One region of the Alteromonas sp. ABE4_545 genome, then DNA from elsewhere that is predicted to be linked to it. Evidence: predicted binding sites of a transcription regulator. Region 1 holds the regulator's gene; each other region holds the start of a gene.
What was found. The regulator FNR, encoded in region 1, switches genes on or off when oxygen is low (the NO sensors DNR and NnrR bind a similar motif). The targets are predictions, from matches to a motif close to TTGATCTAGATCAA.
Positions count from the first base shown of each region.

Region 1 (8,168 bases):
ATGTTTATCTTTTTGTTACTATTGAGCCGGTTTCTTGAGCATCGTGCACGGCATAAGGCAACGGAAATATCTGCAAATTTAACGCATTACGTTCCTGTTTCAGCCCTGCGTATCGGTGATGACGGCCAATTAACACCGTGCTTAGCTAAACAATTGCGCGAAGGTGACATTGTTGTGGTTAAGCCAGGTGAAACCATTCCTGTCGACGGTGTCATAGAAGAAGGTGAAGCTCTGGTTGACGAATCAATGTTAACTGGCGAATTCGCTCCGGTGAATAAAAGCAAACACGCGAAGGTTTACGGAGGCACAATAAATCAAACAAATACCTTAACTGTAAAAGTCACCGCAACGCTCAAACATGCATTGGTCAGCCAGATCTTGCGCTTACAAACATTGGCAATGGCTGAAAAGCCCCGTATTGCTCAGCTGGCAGATACATTTTCACGGTATTTTGTGTTGGCAGTTTTGTTGATCGCGTTTGGGTCATTTGGGTTTTGGTGGGCCCTCGGCAACGACCATGCATTTTGGATTATGATTGCCGTATTAGTAGCAACATGCCCTTGTGCCTTGGGGCTAGCCACACCCACTGCATTGATTTGTGCAATGGCAAAGCTCAACAAAAAAGGCGTGTTAATCAAAAATGCCCAAGCATTAGAAACGTTAACACGTGTTAATATCATCGCGTTGGATAAAACAGGTACGTTAACCGAAGGAAAGTTTGTCATTGCACAGCAATGGATAGCCGATGACACTTATTCACACAGCGATATATTATCCATAGCAGCGAACTTAGAGAGTCGCTCAGAACACCCCATTGCTCGCGCGTTTACTGGCGCAGACTTCCCTGTGTTAAACCTGTCTCATTTTAACGTGACCGCCGGCGGAGGTATTGGGGCAACATGGCAAGGTAAACACTGGCAAATCGGTTCGCGCACTTACACTAAAGCAACTAACCATGAGCAATTTCCGCTCGCTAACGTGTTCCTCACCTGTAATGAGCAACTTGTAGCAGCATTCGATGTAAGAGATGTGATCAAGCCAGAAACTAAAACATTGTTGTCGCGATTAAGCCATTATCGGCTGCTACTATTAAGTGGCGATGCCAAGGCCCAAGTCGCCCATGTGGCGGATCAGTTGTCACTGCAAGACTTTGAATTTGAACAAAAGCCCGAAGACAAATATACACATATTCAGGCATTACAAGCTAAAGGCCGCCGTATTCTGATGATGGGAGACGGTATTAATGACGCGCCAGTAATGGCCGCTGCCGATGTGTCTATCGCGGTAGGTAACGCTACTGATGTCGCCAAAAATGCCGCCGATATCGTGCTACTTAATCCACAATTAACCCTGGTTGCCGAGTTACTCAGCATTGCTAAGCAAACGAAGCAGAAGATCCGACAAAATATTCTGTGGGCAGTAGGTTATAACGTGATAATTTTGCCCTTTGCGATATTGGGTATTCTCACGCCTTGGATGGCGGTAATTGGCATGTCGTTGAGTAGTATCATTGTGGTATACAACTCTGCGCGATTGCTAAAACAGGAGTCAACATGAGCATTATTTATGTGCTGATCCCATTGGCGATTATTATTGTTGCCATTGCTATTGGGGTATTTTTTTGGGCCGTTAAGTCTGAGCAATTCGAAGACTTAGAGCGTCAGGGATACAGTATTTTGTTTGATGATGATCTTCCTCCTGAAGAGAAAAAGCTCGCCCAAGAACGTCAAAAGCTCAACAATAAATGAATGACCTTCACTTTTTCGCGGCCTTGTTAGTCGGTATGGCAGGCGGCGTACACTGTTTGGGAATGTGTGGCGGCATTGTGGTGGCTATGTCTGCGGCTGTTCCCAAACAAAGGTCAACGTTGCCTTATGCGCTCGCCTACAATGCAGGACGCATTGTCAGCTATACCCTCGCCGGTGCGTTAACCGGTTTACTCGGACAAATGGCGAGTACATCGCATATTTTTGCATTGCCTGTTTTAAGCGTGGTAAGCGGCACCATGCTAGTCTTAATGGGTGCCTATTTGGGGCAATGGTTTATGGGCTTACGCCGATTGGAGCAGATCGGTGCTTTGCTGTGGCAGCGAATACACCCTTTTTCCAAACGCTTTGTTCCCTTTAAAACCCCACTGTATGCCTTTCCCTATGGGTTTATTTGGGGTTGGTTGCCTTGTGGTTTAGTGTACTCAAGTTTAACCTGGAGCCTTGCATCTGGTAGTATGCTTAATGGTGCTGTAACGATGTTGGCGTTTGGTTTAGGGACACTGCCTAGCCTACTCTTAATGCATGTTGGCGCACATTCACTCTCTCGTTGGTATAAGCATAAAATTACTCGCAGACTCATCGCGCTTGTTCTGATAAACTACGGCTTATACTTGATTTATTTGGCGATCAATAGTATCAACTAAGGTCTCCAAAGGACTATAAAGATTGTTATGGCTAAGAATACCGAATTTTCTATTCACTGTCAGAGCTGTAGTTTCAGCCACCTCTGTCTACCTGTGTCGTTAAACAAAACCGAAATTGAGTCGCTCGATGATATTATCGAACGTAAAAAGCCATTACATAAAAACGACAAACTAGTGGAAGCCGGTGACAAATTTACCTCTCTTTACGCAGTGAGAGCGGGTTCCTTTAAATCATTCGTAAGTGATGCCGATGGTGAAGAGCAAATCATCGGGTTCCATTTCCCCGGCGATATTATTGGCTTTGATGCCTTGCGAGAAAACGCCCACCAGAGCTTTACCCAAGCGTTAGAGACCGCGATGGTGTGCGAATTACCTTACGAAACCCTAGACAAAATGTCGGTACAATTCCCTAAGTTGCGACATCAGATCATGAGCTTTATGAGTGCAGAAATTAAACATGACCACGATTTAATGATGCTACTTAACAAGCGTACCGCCGAAGAACGCTTAATTTATTTTCTCGCCCACTTATCCAAGCGGTTTGAAGAGCGCGGTTTTTCGTCAAAACAATTTAATTTGAGTATGACGCGCAACGAGATTGGCAATTACCTAGGGCTGACGGTAGAAACCATTTCTCGCTTGCTGACTCGCTTTCAAAAAGAAGGCATTATCAAGGTTGAAGGTAAACTGATCACAATTCTCGATTTTGATGCAATGGATGACAAACTCCACAGCATGGATATTCCAACCACCAGCATTCCTTGCTAAGCCTCTAAGGCCCGTATCATAAGCACATTAAACTCCGAATTTAATGTGCTTTAAATCCCCTATTCGCTTGATCTAGAACAACTAGTTTATTTAGTAATCCGCTTAAAAACGCCTACACTTACATTACGTAAACGAACTGTTTGGTGTTTGATATGATTAACTATAACGCGCTACTTGTCGTCATCGACCCAGATTCCGATTCCCAGCCCGCGCTCTCTCGCGCACTAGAGTTATCTGAAAAAACCAATGCGTCCATAACAGCGTTTATGACCGTATATGACTTTTCGTACGATATGACAACCATGTTGTCGATTGAAGAACGTGAAGCAATGCGTGCAGCCGTTGTTGCCGACAGAAAATCATGGCTCAATAGTTATCTGCAAAGCCAAACTAGCGCGAAAATAGAGGTAGTTGTTGAATGGAACAACCGACCTTACGAAGCAATTATTAAAGCTGCGCTACAACATGAAAGCGATGTTGTAGTTAAAGCAACCAAGGCTCACGACGACTTTAAATCGGTGATATTTACACCAACCGATTGGCATTTACTACGCAAATGCCCTGTTCCTGTATTACTGGTTAACGAACATGATTGGCCAGACAATGGCAACATTATCGCTGCGGTAAACGTCGGCACGGAAGACCGAGAGCACGCCCAGCTAAACGACAAGATTACGGTGATCGCCAAAGATTATGCCGAGTTACTAAGTGGCCACGTGCACTTGGTTAATAGCTACCCAGGCACTCCACTCAACATAGCAATAGAAGTACCGGAATTTGACCCCGTGAGCTACAATGACTCGGTGAAAAATCACCATTTAGAAGAGATGGAACTGCATGCGAAACGTTATTCGCTCCCGTTAGATCAATGTCATGTTCGCGAAGGGTTACCCGAAAAAGTAGTGCCACTAGTCGCTGAGACAATCGATGCTGAATTAGTAATTATCGGTACCGTAGGCCGTGTGGGGCTATCTGCTGCACTCATCGGCAATACTGCTGAGCATGTTATCGATTCGTTGAATTGTGATGTATTGGCAATCAAGCCCGACGGATTTGTGTCGCCGATTCAGGGCTAATTTGGCGTGGTGCATGTTATTAGTGAAACCCATGGTGATTTTCAGATATAATGCCGGCCTTTTATAGGCAAGCCCGATATCTATTATGAGTCACCAGGTCAATACCTCGGCAACTGACGCCAGTGCCGCATCACAAAGTAAACAAAAATACAGCTTCAATAAGCTCCAAAAACGTCTTCGTCGTAACGTAGGTAAAGCCATCGAAGATTTCGGCATGATTGAAGATCAAGACAAAGTGATGGTGTGTTTGTCTGGTGGTAAAGACAGTTATACCATGCTGGATATCTTGTTGTTTTTACGCAAAATTGCCCCCATTCATTTTGATATTGTTGCGGTTAACCTCGACCAAAAGCAGCCTGGCTTTCCCGAACACATTCTGCCGGAATATTTAGCTTCTTTGGGCATTGAATACAAAATTGTCGAAGAAGACACCTACTCTATCGTTAAAGACAAAATCCCAGAAGGGAAAACCACGTGTTCTCTGTGCTCTCGCTTACGTCGTGGCATACTCTATCGCACGGCCACTGAACTAGGCGCAACCAAAATTGCCTTGGGCCATCATCGTGACGACATGCTAGAGACCTTATTCTTAAATATGTTCCATGGTGGCAAGCTAAAATCTATGCCGCCTAAACTAGTGAGCGATGATGGCAAGCACATTGTCATTCGTCCATTAGCCTATTGCGCAGAAAAAGACATCGAAAAGTATTCTGCCATCAGTGATTTTCCGATCATTCCTTGTAACCTATGCGGCTCACAAGAAAACCTACAACGCCAAAACATTAAGCATATGCTTCAAGACTGGCATCGCCGTTTCCCTGGGCGTATCGAGTCTATGTTTAGAGCAATACAAAACGTTGCGCCTTCCCATTTGGCCGACAGTAAGTTATTCGACTTTAAAGCAGTACAACGCAGTGATACGCCAGTCGAAGATGGTGATATTGGTTTCGACGCACCAGATCTTGCACCCGAGATAAAAACCGTAGACACTGAGGACTCTATTGAGATCATCAACTTAACGGATAAGTAACGGTATGAAGATCGGTATTGCGCTAGGCTCTGGCGCTTCTCGTGGATGGGCGCATATTGGCATCATTGAAGCGTTAGAAGAATTAGGCATACAAATTGACGTTGTAGCGGGCTGTTCCATTGGCGCATATGTCGGCGCTGCCTATGCGTCTGGCAAATTACCAGAGTTAAAAGAATGGGCCTGTTCACTTACCGAGTGGCAAGTTTTATCTTTGATGGGTGTGGGAATTCGAAGAGGCGGCTTAGCCAGTGGCCAGAAAGTATTCGATAAACTCAAAGATGAGTTTTGCGCACCGACCTTTGAAGAAATGCAAAAGCCCTTTTCCTGTGTCGCGACCGATTTATACACGGGCCGTGAGGTGGTATTCAACAAGGGCGAAGTGGGCACTTCAATACAAGCGTCTTGCGCCATACCAGCATTATTCTCGCCTATCGCCCATGGCGACAGGTGGTTGGTTGACGGTGCCGTGGTTAACCCTGTGCCGGTAAATTTATGCCGTCAGCTGGGGGCAGATTTTGTGATCGCCATTAATCTCAACGCTGATTCACGCCCTATTCGACTGGCGAAACAAGCCGTAGAGCACGAAGAAACCAACGAAAAGGCCGAGCACTTTCTCAAGCGAGGACAAGATGTTGTACGTCAATGGTTTACGCCAGAAGACAAATCGGAAAAGCGCCAAGCTCCCGGCATTTTGAGTGTGATGAGTAATTCGCTCGAAATTCTTCAAGCACGGGTTACGCGCTCAAGGTTGGCAGGTGAGCCACCCGATCTTCTATTTGAACCGCAGCTTACCGACGTGGGTTTGATGGAGTTTCATCGCGCTGAAGAAATGTGCAAAACGGGTAAAGAAACGGTTGAACGATTAGCCAAACAAATTGAATACCAATTACTTTATGAAAGAGAGCCAGCAGAATAAGCTGGCTTTTTATTGCGTGACTTACGCACACACCTTCACTACTTTTCTACGACTGCCGTGATGCGAAAGGGAGTCTCGGGTAACGACAACGCTTGCCCCGTAGCCAGCCAGTCGTCTGTTAGCGATAAAACACCGTCTTCAATACGCAAATTATCAGTAAGTGCGGTGTTGAGAGAATGATTTGTAAAGTGAATTTGCAGCCCCACTACATCAGGCATCATAAATGACAAAAACCCGCCCATTTCATCGAAAAAGGCTTTGTACTGCTCTTCAATCTGTACTAATTCCTCATGAGAATATGCCTGCTTTAGCGCTTGAGGCTTTGTTTCGATTTGCACCGACATATCACACACATTAGCGGGCTCATCTAACTCCACAAGAACATGAGCTTCAGCCATCTTCAGTATTTTATCTGACGGCACGCTGAAGCGACTTTCTGTCGTCACATTCAACGGCAGAGTTTGCTTTGAAGTCACAATTTCAGCGCGATTAATTTTACACAACCGGCTCTCTCCCACTCGAAGAAAACCAAATGCAAACTGTAGGTCTGGCATATCTTCGCTATCGAGCTTTTTGACATGGCTGTAAAACGTTTTGTATTCAAGGTCTAACGTTTCAGCGTGAGCCACACTCATTGTGGCTAACACTGCGCTAAGCATCCATACGCCTTTCATTCCGTAATGTACTCCTGATTAAATCGCATCATGTCTTGTAGCTCTTCTACATAAGCCGCCCCGCGCTCCGAGTAACTCATTAAGCCTTCAGACAAGGCCAAGCCAGTAATTGGCATTTGATTACGGCGTAAAGACGCACGAATCTGGCGTAACTCTCTATACGCGTTATGTCGGTTTAAATTGCGCATATAGGTGTATGTGGCTTTAGACACATTATCAAATTTCGCCACTTCATGGCTGGCATTTTTATTGCGTCGAGACGGCACAAAACCACAGCCTTGGCGGTAGCACCATAGCCCAAAAAAGTTGAAACCTTCCTGTGCGAACCGCGAAGCCCCCCACGCCGATTCATTAGCAGCCTGCATCAGTACTAGCTCGTGAGGCAAAATATCAACGCGCATTAACAAAGTTGTTAATGCGGTTTCTAAATCAGCTTCTTCTTTTACCCGATATTCATCGCGTAACCAATCGATGCGGTCTAGATCATCTTCGGTCAGCATTTGGCCATTTTTTACTTGGCGCTGCACCGTTTGCAAATAATGGCGTAATGTCAGTAAATATTCGTTTTGTTTATCAACCTCTGGCTGAAGATAAGAAAAGAACGCTTTTTTCTTTTCGGTGATGTCTTTAATAGCTGCGAAGTCTGGAACCGGCTTATGCGCTTCCTCTGAAATGGGAACATCAATAATATCGGGAGTTTTGTCGGTGCTAACCCATGCCAAAGATATAATTAACGCCATGACAATTAGCAGAATTAATACAATTTTAGTCGTTTCTCTTTTGTGCATTCACCACGCTCAATTTAGTTGTACAGCAAAAAGGCAAGTTATGAGTCATGCATTAACTGTAGCTGTCAAAATAGAAATTGCTTAGTTTAGGCTTATCAATACGCCAATCGTTGCGTAAAGATCGCTCACAGTGTGACCAAGCGCACCGCCAATGCGATAAGCATAACGCCCATGGCTCTGTCTAACCAGTAGCCTTTAGTTCCAATAAGCGAAGCCACTTTTGAAGTGCTCAGTAGATAAGATAAAAATACAAACCACAAACCCGTTGCAAACGCTAGATACAAACCATAACCCGCTTTGATTACCATTGGCGTGTTGATATCTATGATTGCCGTGAAAAGTGATAGGAAAAACAAGGTTGCTTTCGGGTTTAACCCGTTAGTTAAAAAACCCACCCATAGGGCTTTTTTGTCACTAATAGCATTTTTGGCAGCTTCTACTCCTTCCATTGGTGACGCACTCGAAGGGCCGCTTCTCAAAGCGCCGTACGCAAGATAAATAAG
Region 1 is NZ_JBSWYY010000022.1:10,399-18,566, reverse strand. It holds gene ACXAH6_RS16155 (heavy metal translocating P-type ATPase) at 1-1,557, shown strand, start outside; gene ccoS (cbb3-type cytochrome oxidase assembly protein CcoS) at 1,554-1,748, shown strand; gene ACXAH6_RS16145 (sulfite exporter TauE/SafE family protein) at 1,745-2,413, shown strand; gene fnr (fumarate/nitrate reduction transcriptional regulator Fnr) at 2,441-3,181, shown strand; gene uspE (universal stress protein UspE) at 3,334-4,257, shown strand; gene ttcA (tRNA 2-thiocytidine(32) synthetase TtcA) at 4,343-5,287, shown strand; gene rssA (patatin-like phospholipase RssA) at 5,292-6,203, shown strand; gene ACXAH6_RS16120 (DUF2987 domain-containing protein) at 6,242-6,877, opposite strand; gene ACXAH6_RS16115 (glucosaminidase domain-containing protein) at 6,874-7,617, opposite strand; gene ACXAH6_RS16110 (LysE family translocator) at 7,791-8,168, opposite strand, start outside.

Region 2 (8,168 bases), on a different contig from region 1:
TCACATTCCCTACCGTGTATGCCCGTCATCCTGATGAAGCGCCTCTTGATGTGTTGTCAGATATTTTAGGTGGCGGTAAAACGTCACTGTTATATAAAAATATGGTGAAAGGCGGTGATGCCGTGCAGGCTGGGGTGTCTCATCCTTGTCGTGAGTTGGCGTGCCAATTTCAACTTATTGCGTTAGCAAACCCTGCCAAAGTGACTGATTTGGCAACATTAAAAGCCAGTATGGATGCGTCGTTAAAAGAGTTTGAAACACGTGGCGTAACCGAAGACGACTTAGCACGCACTAAAGCCAGCATTGAATCGTCAACGGTATTTGGTTTGCAAAGTGTGTCGGGCAAGGTGTCTACCTTGGCTCACAACCAAGTGTTTGAAGGCGAGCCAGATATCGTCGCCGAAAACATTGCGCGTTATAACGCTGTCACTCCTGAAGATGTGATGCGCGTGTACAACAAGTACATTAAAAATGGTCATGGTGTAGTGTTGAGTATTGTGCCTAAAGGGCAATCAGCAATTGCTGCTGCTCCACAAAACTTTACCTTACCGGCACGTAATATCGAGATCGAAACTGTAGACGGCGATGTGAAAACGCCTGCGCTGGACAGTGAATTTGACCGCAGTATTCATCCGAAAGCGGGCCCTGCCCCAGTGGTACTTGTACCAGAGTTTTGGAAGTCTGAAGTCAAGCCGGGTATCCCGATGATCGGTGTAACTTCACACGAAACGCCAACAGTGAGCTTGTCACTGAGCATGGAAGGCGGCCCGTTGCTTGAGTCAAAAGAAAAAGCAGGCACGGCAGTGATGATGGCTGCTTTACTCAACGAGACGACTCAACATTATTCAAATGAAGAAATGGCCAATGAAATGGCTAAACTGGGTAGCTCGATTCGCATCAGTGCGGGTGGGCGCTATACGCGCGTATCTTTGTCTTCATTGAGCAAGAACTTCCCTGCAACACTGAAGTTACTTGAAGAGAAGATGTTCAATCCTGCATTTCTTCAAGCTGATTTTGACCGCTTAAAAGCTCGCATGCTACAGAGCATTCAGCAAAGTAGTAAGAACCCATCAGCCCTTGCTGGGCGTGCAGAAAGCGTTGTTTTGTATGGTGACGAGCAGCGTTTGAGTTTGCCAGACAGCGGAACCATTGAAACATTAACGACGCTAACATTAGACGATGTAAAAGCTTTCTATGCAAGTTACTTTAACCCAAGCAAAGCGCAAATCGTTATGGTGGGTGACCTTACCCAAGCTGAAACTGAGTCGTCTTTATCATTTTTGGCTGATTGGGCGGGTGAAGATTACGCTATTCCAGATTATGCACCTTTCCCTGAACATAAATCGCAACACATTTACTTGATTGACAAGCCAGACGCGCCGCAGTCGGTGGTGACAATTGTTAAACACAGTTTGCCTTATGATGCGACAGGGAAGCAATTCCGCGCTCGTTTGATGAACTTCCCCTTGGGCGGAGCATTCAATAGCCGTATTAACCTAAATCTTCGTGAAGACAAGGGCTATACCTATGGCGCACGTTCAGGCTTTAACGGCGGTAAAACCTTGGGATCTTTTGACGCAGGTGCCGATGTTACCGCAAGTAGTACTGGCGCATCGATTACTGAGTTCCTGAAAGAGATTAACCAATACCGCGATAATGGCGTGACCGAGAGCGAGCTAAGCTTTATGCGTAGCGCTTATACCTTGAGTGAAGCGCTTAAATACGAAACGCCAAGCAGCAAAGGGCGTTTCTTGTCGCGCTTATTGCAATATAACTTACCCGCCGATTATCGAGATGAGCAAATGGAGATTATCAAAACCATTTCTCAAGAAGAAATCAATGGGTTGGCAAAAGAGATGCTGAATCTTGACGACGCACAAATTATTGTTGTTGGAGACAAAGCGAGCTTGATGCCACAGTTGAGCGAACTGGATATTCCGATTATTGACATGTCAGTGTCGTTTTAGACTGGTACACTCTCGATAGTTTTGTGCGGGAGCCTCAGGGTAACCCGCACTTGAATTCACAGACAATATCCCTCATCTTGAGGGATATTGCTTTTTATGGATACATGCTTTGACTGCGACCACTCATCAATTTACCGACGCGCTGAAGGCCCTTGCTTCTGATGCGTTTCAATCAGCATTGCCAGAAATAAAACGCGGCGTTGAGCGCGAAACGTTGCGTATCAACCCTAATGGAAGCTTAGCCCAATCGCCTCACCCTCAGGCATTAGGGGCGGCATTAACGCACGACTCTATTACAACGGACTTTTCTGAATCGCTATTGGAATTCATTACGCCGCCAGAGTCTGATGCCAATACTACGATTGGGCAGTTGTGGGATATTCACAAATATGTCACCGGTAATCTCGGTGATGAGAGCCTTTGGCCGATGAGTATGCCTTGCTTTATCGATGATGAAAGTCATATTCCCATTGCGTACTTTGGTGAGTCGAACATTGGGAAAATGAAGCGCGTTTACCGAATAGGTTTGAAAAACCGTTACGGAAGTATGATGCAGGCCATTGCGGGTGTGCATTTTAACTTTTCGTTACCCGATACGTTTTGGCGCGCATGGGCTGAATTTCAAGGTCAAGAATACAGTCAGGATTTTGTTTCTTCACAGTACTTTGCACTGATCCGCAACTACCGCAGAATGTGCTGGCTTATTCCTTATTTGTATGGCGCATCTCCTGCTTTGTGTAGTTCTTTCTTAAAAGGAAAAGAACACGCCTTGCCGTTTGAACATTTGGGCAAGGGCACACTTTACATGCCATATGCCACGTCATTGCGAATGAGTGATTTGGGTTATACCAATAGCGAACAATCGGCACTGAAGATTTGTTACAACCAACTCGACACCTATATAGGTTTGTTGCGCGGCGCCATGTATACCCCTTCTCCGCGGTTTGAAAAGTTCGCCGCCGGCGAAGAAGGGCACTATCAGCAACTTAGTCGCAACGTACTCCAAATTGAAAATGAGCTTTACTCTCCGATTCGTCCCAAACAGCCTGCGGCATCGATGGAAAAACCTACCGACGCTTTGGCGCGTCGTGGCGTGAGTTATATTGAAGTACGCGCGTTGGATGTGAATCCTTTTTCTCCGGTTGGGATTGAGCGCGATCAAATCGATTTTCTCGATGTGTTTTTAGTGAGTTGTTTACTTAAGCCCAGTGCCGAAATGGATGAAGTGCAATTTAAAGCATCAGATGAAAACTTGAAGCGTATTGTACTTGAGGGCAGAAAGCCCGGTTTAACGCTGGTTCGCGATGGCGCTGAGGTAACAATGTCGGCATGGGCAGAAAGTTTGTTTGCTGACTTTTCTCAAGCGGCAGCATTATTAGACCGCGCAAACAACAATACGCGATATAGTGATGCCGTTGCCCGCGAATGGAAAAAGGTGCAAGACCCATCACTGACATTATCTGGGCAGTGGCTAGCTAAATTGCTCGAAGAGGGTGATAACGGCTATGTGGGTCGTGATATTGCAAAGCACTATAAATCAGCGTTTGATGGTTATGACTATCAATTTCAAGACGAAGCAGGGTTTAAGCAAGCGGCGGTTGATTCGTTAGCAGCCCAACGAACAATAGAAACGTCAGATAGTGTGCATTTTGACGACTTTATACGAGACTATTTTGCGGCGCCTCCAGCCAAAAAAAATGCCTGACGAAAACTCGTCAGGCACAAGATTCGTTCCAGGGAAACACACTATGCTAGAACTATAGAGTTGGACATCCTATGAGCAGAAAGTTCAAAAAAATATGCATGTTTTTCTCCGGTGTAGTTGTGACTACGCCGCTACTCCTAGCGGGGTGTGCAACCACTCCTCCAAAAGACATCAGCAATCTTTGTGAAATTTTTTACGAAAAAGACGATTGGTATGATGCTGCAGCTGATGCGAGGGACAAATGGGGCGTTCCTATTCACGTGCCAATGGCGATGATGTATCAAGAAAGCTCGTTTCGCCACGATGCCTTACCGCCGAGAGATTATGTGTTCTTCGGTTTAATTCCATGGGGTCGGGTAAGCTCTGCCTATGGTTATTCTCAAGCCAAAACACCTACGTGGAGCGATTATATTCGCGAAACAGGAAACAGTGGTGCTGATCGCGATGATTTTGAAGATGCTATCGATTTTATGGGATGGTTTATCAGCAAAACGCATAAAGTGAACGGCGTGTCGAAATGGGATGCCTATGCGCAGTATTTAAATTACCACGAAGGCTGGGGTGGATATCGCCGTGGTTCCTACAATGCCAAACCGTGGCTGAAAAAAGTGTCAAGCACGGTGAAATCGCGTTCGCTCCGCTATGCATCGCAACTTAAAACATGTGAAGAAGACTTACAGAAAAGTTGGTTTTGGAAACTGTTTAGTTAAGTGGTAGAGAACTGGGTGGGAAAAGAAGACAGGTGCAACCCCTTGCACCTGTCTAAAGATACGACGCTAGGCCAAGACCGTAAATATCTAACGTCGAACAGGCAGGATTAATACTATTGTAAATGAGAATTGTTTTCAATACTATTTTCGCCATTTTATGCGTTTTTTTTGTTCTCTATTTTTCTTTTGCGTTGAAATACGCAGTCTTTGTTTTAAATTTTGATCTAGGTCATGTTCTTGAAGTCAGGCTCTGCAAGGGTTTGATTTAGATCAGGGTTATTTTTCTCCATTCATTGCAAACTCTTCATATCGAAACAAAACATCAAACTTTTTTGTTTAATCCAACCAAAAACGGTTTTAGGTGTGGTGTTTTTTAACGTAATACGCTCAAAGGTTGACTGGGCAATGCACACTGTTCGAGGTGACGTATGTTTATGACAATGATTAAAGATCCTGTGGTCTGGGGGTCTTTGTTAGGTATTTTCATCATTGTAGTGATGATGGCGTATTACACTTATTTATTCGTGAGCAATAGCGCTGATCACGATAAATAATTGCTACCGATGTTTGTTGTTTGAGGAGACGAACGAGCAGGTTCGTCGCACGTCCTCACTGCCAGTTTTGGCGTAGCTACCTGAACCGAGAGGGGTAATTTGAGCCGTTATCCTTTTAGAGTGCGGTCAGGTAGCTTTTTTTTGCTTGAGTTTTATATCAGTCGTATTGACTGTGAGGATGATTCACATCGAGTAGTACCAACAATGCGCCGTGACCACCATATTCTAATGGTGCTTGGTGAAATGCTCTCACAAATGGGTGTTGTACCAAGTAATGAGGTAGCGCATTTTTCAGCACACCTTCACCAATTCCATGCACAATACAAATACAGTCAATGAGCTCTCTTCGCGCCGTGTCGACGAGCGCTGACAACTCTTGTTTTACCTGCTCCCGCGTTAAACCGTGTAAATCGAGCACGTATTCAGGGTAATAGTCGCCACGACGAAGTCGTTTTAATTCAAAGGTGGGGACGTCTTCACGACAATGTTTCAGCGGGCCATGTTGATTAAAATGCGCTTGGTAAATATCAGAAAAAGCGAAGCTAGCCTCACGCTGCTTGTGGTGTTTTAGTTGTACTTGATTTTTGCCGGGGCGGGGCTTTTTTCTCGGTGGAACATAGGTATCTTGGGTTAATGGTTTTACGCCAGACATTAGCGATGCGAAAGATGGCTCTTCTTGTTCTGTTGAATCTTCGGGGTTTTGCAGGTTCTTGCGAGGCCGCAGCGCCGTGCGATCCATCTTTTTTAAAGCATCTTTAAAAGGAGAGCGTTTCATGTTCAGTGGTCTTTATTGCGCATCGTTAAGGTTGATATAGGGCGATTCTCAACTGGTTGACGGATAAATAACCAGTTCTAATAGAACAGATAAAGTAAATATAACTAATAGCGTAATTTACTGGCCGCTACCTGTTTGGGTTTACGCCAACATTCGGTATGATACCAGCTTTGTCGCAACACATGCACCGCGAGTCTTATGACTGATAAAATTTACCTCGATGAAGCCATTGAAGATCTCCACACTATGTTGGATTTTGTGCGTTGGGCTGTCAGCCGCTTTAACGACGCTGAGCTTTTCTTTGGTCATGGTACAGACAACGCTTGGGACGAAGCTGTGAGCTTGGTTCTGCAAGCTTTGCACCTCCCACATACGATCACACAGCATACTGGCGATGGTCTTTTCGCGTCACGATTAACGCGCAGTGAACGCTCGAAAGTGGCGGAATTGGTGTTAAAGCGTGTGCAAACTCGTTTGCCATTACCCTATATCACCCATGAATCATGGTTCTGTGATTTGCCGTTTTATGTCGATGAGCGAGTGCTGATCCCACGTTCACCTTTTGCTGAACTGATACAAAACCGCTTTGAACAGTGGGTACAACACGAGCCTCGTCGTATTTTGGATATGTGTACGGGAGGCGGCTGTATCGCGATTGCGCTTGCCTACGCTTTTGACGAAGCAGAAGTTGACGCGGTTGATATTAGCACCGATGCCCTTGCTGTTGCCGACGTGAATATTCAAGAACACGGGGTGATTGACCGCGTGTTTCCTATCCAATCCGATTTATTTACTGCGTTGGAAGGCCAACAGTACGATTTTATCGTATCAAACCCGCCCTACGTTGATGCGGAAGACATGGGTGACTTACCCGATGAATTCCATCACGAGCCTGAGCTGGCATTAGCGGCGGGCGAAGACGGTTTAGATATAGTTGAGACTATCTTGCAGGCAGCACCCAAACACTTGGTTGCGGGCGGCTGGTTGTTTGTTGAAGTGGGGAACAGTGAAGTGCACATGGCAGCACGTTTCCCCGGATTACAAGTTGAGTGGTTGTCGTTCGAGAACGGTGGCCAAGGTATTTTCGCTGTGGTTCGTGAAGAGTTAGAGCGTTATTGGCAAGAGAAGGAATAGACACGCATTATGGCAGGTAATACCTTTGGTAAGTTGTTTTCTGTTACCACGTTTGGAGAAAGTCACGGTATCGCGTTAGGTGGTATTGTGGACGGTTGTCCTCCGGGGCTTGAAATTAGCGCAGAAGATTTACAGATTGATCTCGACCGCCGCAAACCGGGCACATCTCGTTATACGACGGCGCGACGCGAAGATGATTGTGTGGAAATTCTCTCTGGTGTGTTCGAGGGCAAGACTACAGGAACCAGTATTGGGTTGTTGATAAAAAACAAAGATCAACGCAGCCAAGACTATTCCAACATCGCAAATCGCTTTCGCCCTGGTCATGCAGACTACACCTATCAACAAAAGTACGGAACTCGAGACTACCGTGGTGGCGGCCGTTCATCGGCACGAGAAACGGCTATTCGCGTTGCGGCGGGGGGTATTGCCAAGAAATACCTTAAGCAAGTACACGGTATTGAAATTCACGGCTATTTGTCTCAGCTTGGTCCAGTTGCGATGGATACGGTTGACTATAATGTGATTAATACCAACCCGTTCTTTTGCCCTGATGAGAGCAAGTTAGACGCACTGGATGCGTACATGCGTGATTTGAAAAAATCAGGCGATTCTGTGGGGGCTAAAGTGTCAGTGGTTGCTACCCAAGTACCTGTTGGTTTGGGTGAGCCAGTCTTTGATCGTTTAGATGCCGATATTGCTCATGCCATGATGGGGATTAACGCCGTGAAAGGTGTGGAAATTGGTGACGGCTTTGACGTAGTCACCCAACTGGGCAGTGAACATCGAGATTCTCTGACGCCAGAAGGGTTTACCTCAAACCATGCTGGTGGCGTATTGGGCGGTATTTCAACCGGGCAAGATGTGGTTGTACACATGGCGCTAAAACCCACATCGAGTATTTCTGTACCAGGCAGTACTATTGATATTGACGGTAACCCTATTGATATCGTTACCAAAGGGCGTCACGACCCATGTGTGGGTATTCGAGCTGTGCCTATTGCAGAAGCAATGATGGCACTCGTTCTGATGGACCATTGCCTACGCCATCGGGCGCAAAATGCAGATGTGAGTTCTCAAACACCGATTATTCCGGGGTCTGCTCAATAAAATCAAGGGACGGTATGTTCAATTGTTACACGCAAGGCCCGTTATGTTAGACGGGTCTTCTTTTTCTCGCCGCAATATTTTTATTTTGTGTGCTACTTATTTTCTCTATTTCGGCCAATTAGGGGTACTCACCCCGTACTTAGGGATTTTCCTCGACGGACGAGGATTCAGCTCGGTAGATATTGGTAAGCTGCTCGCAATTATCACTCTTGC
Region 2 is NZ_JBSWYY010000004.1:27,940-36,107, reverse strand. It holds gene ACXAH6_RS05315 (M16 family metallopeptidase) at 1-1,967, shown strand, start outside; gene gshA (glutamate--cysteine ligase) at 2,077-3,672, shown strand; gene ACXAH6_RS05305 (transglycosylase SLT domain-containing protein) at 3,744-4,382, shown strand; gene ACXAH6_RS05300 (DUF3149 domain-containing protein) at 4,817-4,936, shown strand; gene smrB (endonuclease SmrB) at 5,094-5,711, opposite strand; gene prmB (50S ribosomal protein L3 N(5)-glutamine methyltransferase) at 5,910-6,845, shown strand; gene aroC (chorismate synthase) at 6,855-7,955, shown strand; gene ACXAH6_RS05280 (MFS transporter) at 7,999-8,168, shown strand, end outside.
Region 2: ACXAH6_RS05300 (DUF3149 domain-containing protein) is a predicted target of FNR. The motif match lies at 4,602-4,615, and genes of this name have one in related genera.

Region 3 (8,168 bases), on a different contig from region 1:
AAGCGCACACAGAATTTACAAGAAGTGCCTATCGCGGTAACCGCTTTAAGTGGTCGTGATTTAGAAGAAACCGTGTCTTTCGACCTCTATGATTTACAAGGTTACGTACCTGCGTTCCAGGCTTTTCAAAGTCAAAGTGCCACCAACTCAGGTTTTTCTATTCGCGGCATTGGGACTTCCACCCAAAACTTTGGCTTTGAGTCTTCAGTCGGCCTCTATGTCGATGGTGTATATCGCCCTCGTCAAAACTCAGTGATCAACGATTTGGTCGATGTTGAAGCGGTAGAAGTACTACGTGGCCCACAAGGCACCTTGTTCGGTAAAAACACCCCTTCTGGGGCAGTGGTAATGCGAACCAAAGCTCCCAGTTTTGAAAATGGCGATGGGTTTGTGCGAGTTACAGTAGGTAATTACAATTTGCTCAACCTCGCGGCGGCTAGTTCATTCAACGCCATCGACAACGTACTGGCACTGCGCTTTTCCGGATTTACCTCAAACCGAGACGGCTGGGTAGACGATGTATACCTAGGCGATAACACCTTAAATAACCGTGACCGTTCGGGCTTTAGAGCGCAAGCGCTTTATACCCCGACAGATAATTTGTCTGTGAGAGTGATTGCCGATTACGCTGAACTCAATGAACATTGCTGCGCCGCATTAACCTGGCAAGACAATCGCGAAGCGAATGAAATTGAAGGGAAATACGGCACTGATGCATTGTTAATGTCGCCGTTGCTCAATGCAACACTGTTCACGCGCGACGACTTTTATGACTTTAAAACCGCCTTAAGCCAACTGCCAACATCAAAAATGGAAGATCGCGGCCTTTCAGCTGAAGTTAACTGGCAACTTACTCACGACTGGTCACTTGTGAGTATTTCAGCACTGCGAGCTTTTGATAGTTACGATGAAATCGATTCAGATTTCACTAATGCCAACCTCCTGACCACAATAAACGACGCCGAGCAGCGCAGTACGTCTCAAGAGCTGCGTTTACATTACGACGGTGATAACGTGCGGGCGATTTTTGGCGGCTTTTATTTTCATCAAGCGTTAGACCTTAACTTTACTATGCGCATTGGCGATACTTTCCCTACTTTTTTCGCTGCCAGTGCCGCAGAAATTCAGCCTCTTGTAGACGGTATCAATCAACTGAGTAATGCTACCGGCGGGCTGATCGCGCCTGCCGCAACAGCAACGCCAGCAAACACCGACTTTTTTCACTCGGCTGACCAATCACAAAACAGCTATGCACTGTTTGCTCAAAGCGACTGGGAATTGGCCGAAAACATGACCCTAACCACGGGCATACGCTATACGTGGGAAGACAAAACCCTCACCGGTCGCTATACCGAGCAAGGGCCTGGTATTAATGGCATGTCGTCAGATAGGTCACAATGGCCCAACCCTACTGCTGCAGCGACTGCCCTTTATAATGCGGCTGCTGCACTGGGCAACGGTCAACTACCTAGCAATAGCGACTTAGCAGCTTTAGCTCCATTTCAATCGGCTGGCTGGGGGTTCTATTTCTTAGACACGTCATCTATTCGCCCACGTCCTGATTTAGACGAGAAGCTAGAAGACGAACAAATTACCGGTACGGTAAAACTGAGTTATCAACCCAGTGCAACCCAATTGTGGTATGCCAGTTGGGGCACGGGGTTCAAATCTGGAGGTATTAACACCGACAGAATTTCACCTGAGCTAGACCCAGTGTTCGATGCAGAAACCACTGAAAGTATCGAAGTGGGAATGAAACAAGAATGGCAAGCGTATAATCTGCGACTCAATGTCGCAGGCCACTACACCACATTAGACGATTATCAAGCCACCACTTTTACAGGTAGTGGGTTTAACTTACAAAATGCTGGTAGCATCAATACCAAAGGGGTCGAAGTGGAGCTAACTTGGTATCCCTTCGCAGATACTCTAGTACACGCCTCTTTTATGCGTAACCTTGCGTACTTTGACAAATTTGAAAAAGGAACCTGTTGGGTTGCATACACGTGGCACACAGGTGTACAAGACCCAGGACAGGCAGATGGCGCAGCCTATTGTTCACGCAGTGGTGATCGCTTAGGTTTTGAACCACAAACCACCTTCGCATTAAACCTACAACAAACTATCGAACTGTTTGGTAGCCAACATGTGTTATCAGCAGATTACCAATATACCGGTGACATTTTATTAGACGATAGTAACGACCCATACAAAAAAGCAGACAGCTTCAGCCTACTTAACGTGCGCTGGCAGTGGATGTTAGAGGAATACGACGCAGATATCACTTTTTGGGCACGCAATGCCCTAAACGAGGAATACGTGGCTAAAAACGGCTTTGATGTACCCGTACAAAAAGGCAAAATTATGGCCTATCCCGGTATGCCTCGAACATATGGCATTACCCTCAACAAGCGTTTCTAGCGCTGTTGCGAACAAGCCAAGCCTCGTTAGTAGCAAACGGGGTTTGGTTTCCTCTATTCATTTGAACAAGATCAATACCCGACAATAAAAACCGCGTTACTCTGTTGCCCATACGCCATCTAATCGGGAATTGAGCATGACCCCTACGCCCTTAACTCATCATTTTTTTGATAGCGCACTACTCAAAAAATACAATATTAATGGTCCGCGCTACACCTCTTACCCTACAGCATTGGAATTTCACGACGGCGTAGATGACACCCTGTTAGCCAAAGCGAGTGCAGATAGTCAGGCGACTGGATTATCGCTATATATCCACATCCCCTTTTGCCATAGTTTGTGTTACTACTGTGGTTGCAACAAAATTGTGACCCGTCACCCCGAAAAAGCAGACAAATATCTGGATTATCTCGCACGAGAAATCGCTTATCGCGCTCCCCACTTTGCTCACTTGCCGGTACAACAAATCCATTTAGGTGGCGGCACGCCTAGCTTTTTATCCGATGAACAACAAAGCCGTTTGATTGCGATGCTCAAGCAACATTTCCGCTTTGTTGAAGCGCCAGAGATGAGTATTGAAATTGACCCTCGCACTGTTGACTTAGCCTATTTGGATACGCTTGCGGCACTAGGGTTTAACCGCCTCAGTATCGGCTTGCAAGACACAGATTACGGGGTGCAGGAAGCTATCAATCGCGTACAAAGCACGCAACATATTGCCGACCTAGCCAACTACGCCCGTGATATTGGCTTTCGTTCAGTGAACCTTGATTTAATCTACGGCCTACCGCACCAAACGTTGTCGTCGTTTTCCACCACGTTAGCGGCGGTAAAAGCGATATCACCAGAGCGTATTTCACTGTTTAGCTATGCCCATTTACCCAGCCGCTTTGCCGCCCAACGGAAAATTCGAGACGAATGGTTACCCACCGCAGAAGATAAACTCGCGTTGATGAAGTTAGCCATGACAAGCTTAACGCAAGTAGGATACGACCTGATCGGTATGGACCACTTTGCCAAACCCGACGATGAACTGGCTGTTGCTCAGCGCAAGGGCTATTTACATCGCAATTTCCAAGGCTACACCACGCAAGGTGACTTAGACTTACTGGCCTTGGGTGTGTCTTCAATCAGTGCGGTGAATAATGTTTATGCACAAAACCCTAAGACATTGAACGACTACTACAGCGCCATAGACGCAAAACAAAACATCACGGTAAAGGGCGCTGTATTAGATAAAGATGACATGATACGTCGTGACGTGATCCAAACCCTGATGTGTAATTTGCATCTCGACATGAAGGCAATAGAACAAACATATCAGATTTGTTTTACTGATTACTTCGCAGAAGACTTAGCGAGACTTGCGCCTTATATCCAAGACCAATTAGTCACAGTATCAAACAACAGTATTCAGGTTGCGCCCAAAGCCCGCCTGCTTATCCGTATGATATGCATGGCGTTTGACGCCTATCTGGCACAAAACTTAAACCAGCAACGTTACTCACGCGTGATCTAATTTGAACCGGGCAGTGACAGACTGCCCGAGAGTTAACTGCATTCGCTCTAACGACAAACGACTAATCAGGGAATACAAGGGTTGGTCCCCCACGGTCAGTGTCACCAGAGCTTGATGTTCAGACACCAAAGCGATGGTCTCAATAGTCGCTTGTAACGCATTTAACATCGACGACTCATGCCCTGTGTGCAAATCAAGGCTAACGGCGTCTGCATTCACTTTCACATGCACCTTTTCACCCACGCGTACAGGGTTGGCAACGTACAGAGTCTGTTGCGCCACAACACATTGCATTAGCCCATATTCAGCGTCTGTTTGATTGTTGTCACAAAGAGTGCCGGTAAGTACGCTAAAACGCGGTACTGTATGCTGGCTTTGGTATTGGGCAACTAAGGCTTGTGCGTGACCTGAGTGCTCAATTTTACCACCAGATAACACCACAGCCTGATCACAATACAACGCTATATCAGCAAGCTGATGCGACACCATCACTACTTTAAACAATCCCGCGTCAACATAATGCCTTAGCCTAGCGAGAATACGCTGACTCATTGCACTGTCCATTGCGCTTGTGGCTTCATCTAACAATAACCATCGCGGCGCGGCTAATATGCCTCTGGCCAGTGCCACGCGTTGCGCCTCTCCACCTGACAGCGTAAACACCGACTTTTCGAGCAAATGCGCACACTCGCACACCTCTGCTACTTGATGCAGTGTGGGTTGTATTTCGCCTTTTGCTAATTCCCTGCTTTTAACGCTGGGCCGGTTGCGCGCAAAATCGGTAGCAAGCGCCAGGTTATCGCGCACGTTGAGATGCGGGAACAAGACCGGTGTTTGGTACAATAAGTGTATTTCTCCCGCTTTGGCTTGAAGCTCCCTAAGGTCGTTACCATCCCATTGGCCTTGGGCTTCAATTGCAGTTGTACAAGAAAGCACGCTTAACAAACTGGACTTTCCCGCACCTGAAGGTCCAGTGATACCCAACATGTCACACGGTGAATTAAACCGTATATCTACGTCTATCGGCACAGGCTCGTTGGCCTGAATACGCAACGACAGACTCATTTAAACACCGCCCCACCACCTGCGAAAGGTTGGCTATTTTGCTGGCGTCGATTAAGGCGAAATATCAGCACCAATAACGCCAATGACATCCCAACCAAGACAAGAGCAAGTTGATGTGCGTGGTCGTACTCTATTGCTTCTACGTGTTCAAATAGGCTGATAGATACCACTTTGGTTTCGCCTGGTATATTGCCGCCAATCATTAACACCACACCAAATTCGCCAATCGTGTGGGCAAATGCCAGCACAAAAGCGGTCAAAAAATGCGGCATGTTTATAGGCATGAAGACACGAGTAAAGACAGCACGTTTAGGCATTGCCAACATGTTAGCAACCACCAAATAACGTCGGTTGAATTGTCGAAAACCTGATATCAAAGGCTGCACAGCGAAAGGTAACGAATACACCATTGACCCCATCACCAAGGCTTCGAAACTGAATGCCAGTTGTGTGCCCGTCACCGAAAACCAAGTTTGACCAATAACACCTGAAGGCGCAAAAGCAATTAACAAATAAAAACCAAGCACGGTAGGAGGCAGCACCAAGGGTAAAGCCACCACCGCTTGCACCACATCAGCAATCGGGTGGCGCCATTTGTGTAACGCCCAAGCTAAAGGTATTGCTACCACGAGCAATAACAGACTACTCACTAACGCTAGTTTTAACGTAAGCAGTAACGCCTGAACATCCCCTGCACTCAAAGGGCCTCACCCCTCGTTTGTGAGGTTTGGGTATCGTGTTCTTTCGAATCACTGGTGGCCGCATTAACGTTAGCTGGTGCCACTGCGCTATACCCCCATGAAGACAATTGAGCTTGCTGCGCTTTAGCTAACACAAAGTGAATAAAATCTTGCGCGATGTCTGGTGATGCCGCGTTACTCATTAGGGCGAGTTTTTGCACTATCGGCGTGTGAAAGGACGCAGGCACTAAGGTGCCTTTGTTGTCGGTTTGCGCAACCAATGAATAAGCCACTAGCGCGAGGTCAACATTCCCTGTAGTAAAATATTGATAGGTTTGTAATACGTTACTACCCATTACTATTTGAGGTGCGCTTTGATCCCACACGCCCAATGAGCTCAACAATTCCTTCGCGGCCGCGCCGTAAGGAGCGAGTTTCGGATTAGCAATAGCGAGTTTACGGCCGGCTTGCAGGGCTGCCATATTAGACAACTCACTCAGTGCTGGTGAAGGGTTTTTCGCATCCAGTAACACTAATCGCCCCAACGCGTACGGTTGAACACTGCCGGCGACAGCCAACCCGCGTTCCGCCAACAACATGGGCCGTTGACTATCGGCGGAAAAAAACACATCAAACGGCGCACCATGAGAAATTTGTGCAAACAATGCGCCACTGGAGCCAACCACCACATTCACCTTATTACCGGTTTTTGCCTCAAACTGGGTCGCCAGTGTTTGTGCTGGTTTGGCGAAGTTTGCCGCCACAGCAATACGCAGTGCTTTAGCCTGTGCACATGCACCAGACAAGAGTAATGTGGCAACGAGAAGTATCTTTATCCAAGATTTAATCATCAGTATTCTTTTTCTCTGCTTAACGTTTAGATGGCAACCAAGACATTGCCGCGAGCGCGTCAGATTCTTTCGCTGCGACCCATTCTGCCTCACCATTTTGCCATTCTTTCTTCCACAACGGCACAGACTGTTTGAGCATATCCATCACAAAACACGCGGCGTCAAATGCCGCTTTACGATGGTGAGCCGCCACGCCAACCCAAACAATTTGTTCGTGATTCGCAATACGCCCAATACGATGCACAATACTCACGTTGAGCACGGCAAATTGAGATTGCGCATTTGCCGCCAGCTGCGTTAATGCGTGTTCGGTCATACCGGGATAGTGTTCTAATTCTATCCCTTCAATATTGCCTTGTTGGTTGTAATCTCTTACCAAGCCAGTAAACGTAACTATCGCCCCAGCATTAGGCTGTGCCTGACGCACTTGGTCATAGAGAGTTTGTTGACAAAAATCCTGTGATTGTACCGCGATCATCAGCTCACCCGCCCGTAACCGGTGGGAAAAACGCCACTTCATCGCCGCTTTTTACTGGGTGAGTGGCATCAACCAAGGCTTGATTACAGGCCATAAGCAAATTATCGCCCAGCGCCTGTTGCCACACATCTCCTTGCTGACGCAATGTGTCGAGCACACTCGCCATTGTTTCATTGTCTTGAACAGCAAGAGACACCTCTGCTGTGTTAACTTGCTCGCGTACTTGGGCGAAAAATTTCACGGTTATCATGTTAATTCTCAGCTTGCCAGTGACCCGTTTTGCCACCTTTTTTATCGAGGACTTTTACGTCGGAAATGACCATAGCAGGGTCTAATGCCTTGCACATATCAAACAAGGTTAACAAAGCAATATTGGCGCCAGTTAACGCTTCCATTTCTACGCCCGTTTTCCCGCTGAGTTTACAGTAACAATTCACGTAAATAGCCCGATTCGCATCATCGATAGAAAAAGAAATATCAACTTTGCTCAATGCCAACGGGTGACACAAAGGGATTAGATCAGCACAACGCTTGGCTCCTTGAATACCCGCAATACGCGCTACGGCGTATACATCACCTTTTGCAACCTGTTCATTTTGTATGGCTGAGAACGCGGCATCATTCATACTGATTTTACCTTGTGCGGTAGCTTCGCGCACAGTCACGGCCTTGTCAGACACGTCCACCATGTTTGCTTCGCCTGCGGCATTCAGATGAGAAAAGCCCATTAAAGATCTCCCACCAAATGGGCAACAAAGTTACATGGCTTATAAGTACTGTCGAGTTGAGAGGCGATAATCTTCTCCCACCCTGTTCGACATGCGCCGGTTGAACCTGGCAAACAAAACACAACCGTTTTATTGGCAAAACCCGCAATCGCTCGAGATTGAATCGTTGATGTACCGATTTCCTCATAGCTCAATTGACGAAATAACTCACCAAAGCCATCCACCTCTTTGTCGAATAACACTGAGAGTGCTTCTGGCGTTGAATCGCGATGGGTAAACCCCGTTCCGCCCGTTACCAATACCGCGTGAATGTTGGCGTCGGCAATCCACCCAGACACCACAGCACGTTGTTGGTAAATATCGTCTTTCACCAAGTCTCTTGCGGCAACCTGATGGCCCGCAGACTCCGCTGCATGTTGTAAAAAG
Region 3 is NZ_JBSWYY010000001.1:252,653-260,820, reverse strand. It holds gene ACXAH6_RS01230 (TonB-dependent receptor) at 1-2,421, shown strand, start outside; gene hemN (oxygen-independent coproporphyrinogen III oxidase) at 2,558-3,940, shown strand; gene ACXAH6_RS01220 (ATP-binding cassette domain-containing protein) at 3,926-5,005, opposite strand; gene modB (molybdate ABC transporter permease subunit) at 5,002-5,706, opposite strand; gene modA (molybdate ABC transporter substrate-binding protein) at 5,703-6,536, opposite strand; gene ACXAH6_RS01205 (molybdenum cofactor biosynthesis protein MoaE) at 6,556-7,014, opposite strand; gene moaD (molybdopterin converting factor subunit 1) at 7,019-7,264, opposite strand; gene moaC (cyclic pyranopterin monophosphate synthase MoaC) at 7,266-7,742, opposite strand; gene moaB (molybdenum cofactor biosynthesis protein B) at 7,742-8,168, opposite strand, start outside.
Region 3: hemN (oxygen-independent coproporphyrinogen III oxidase) is a predicted target of FNR. The motif match lies at 2,483-2,496, and genes of this name have one in related genera.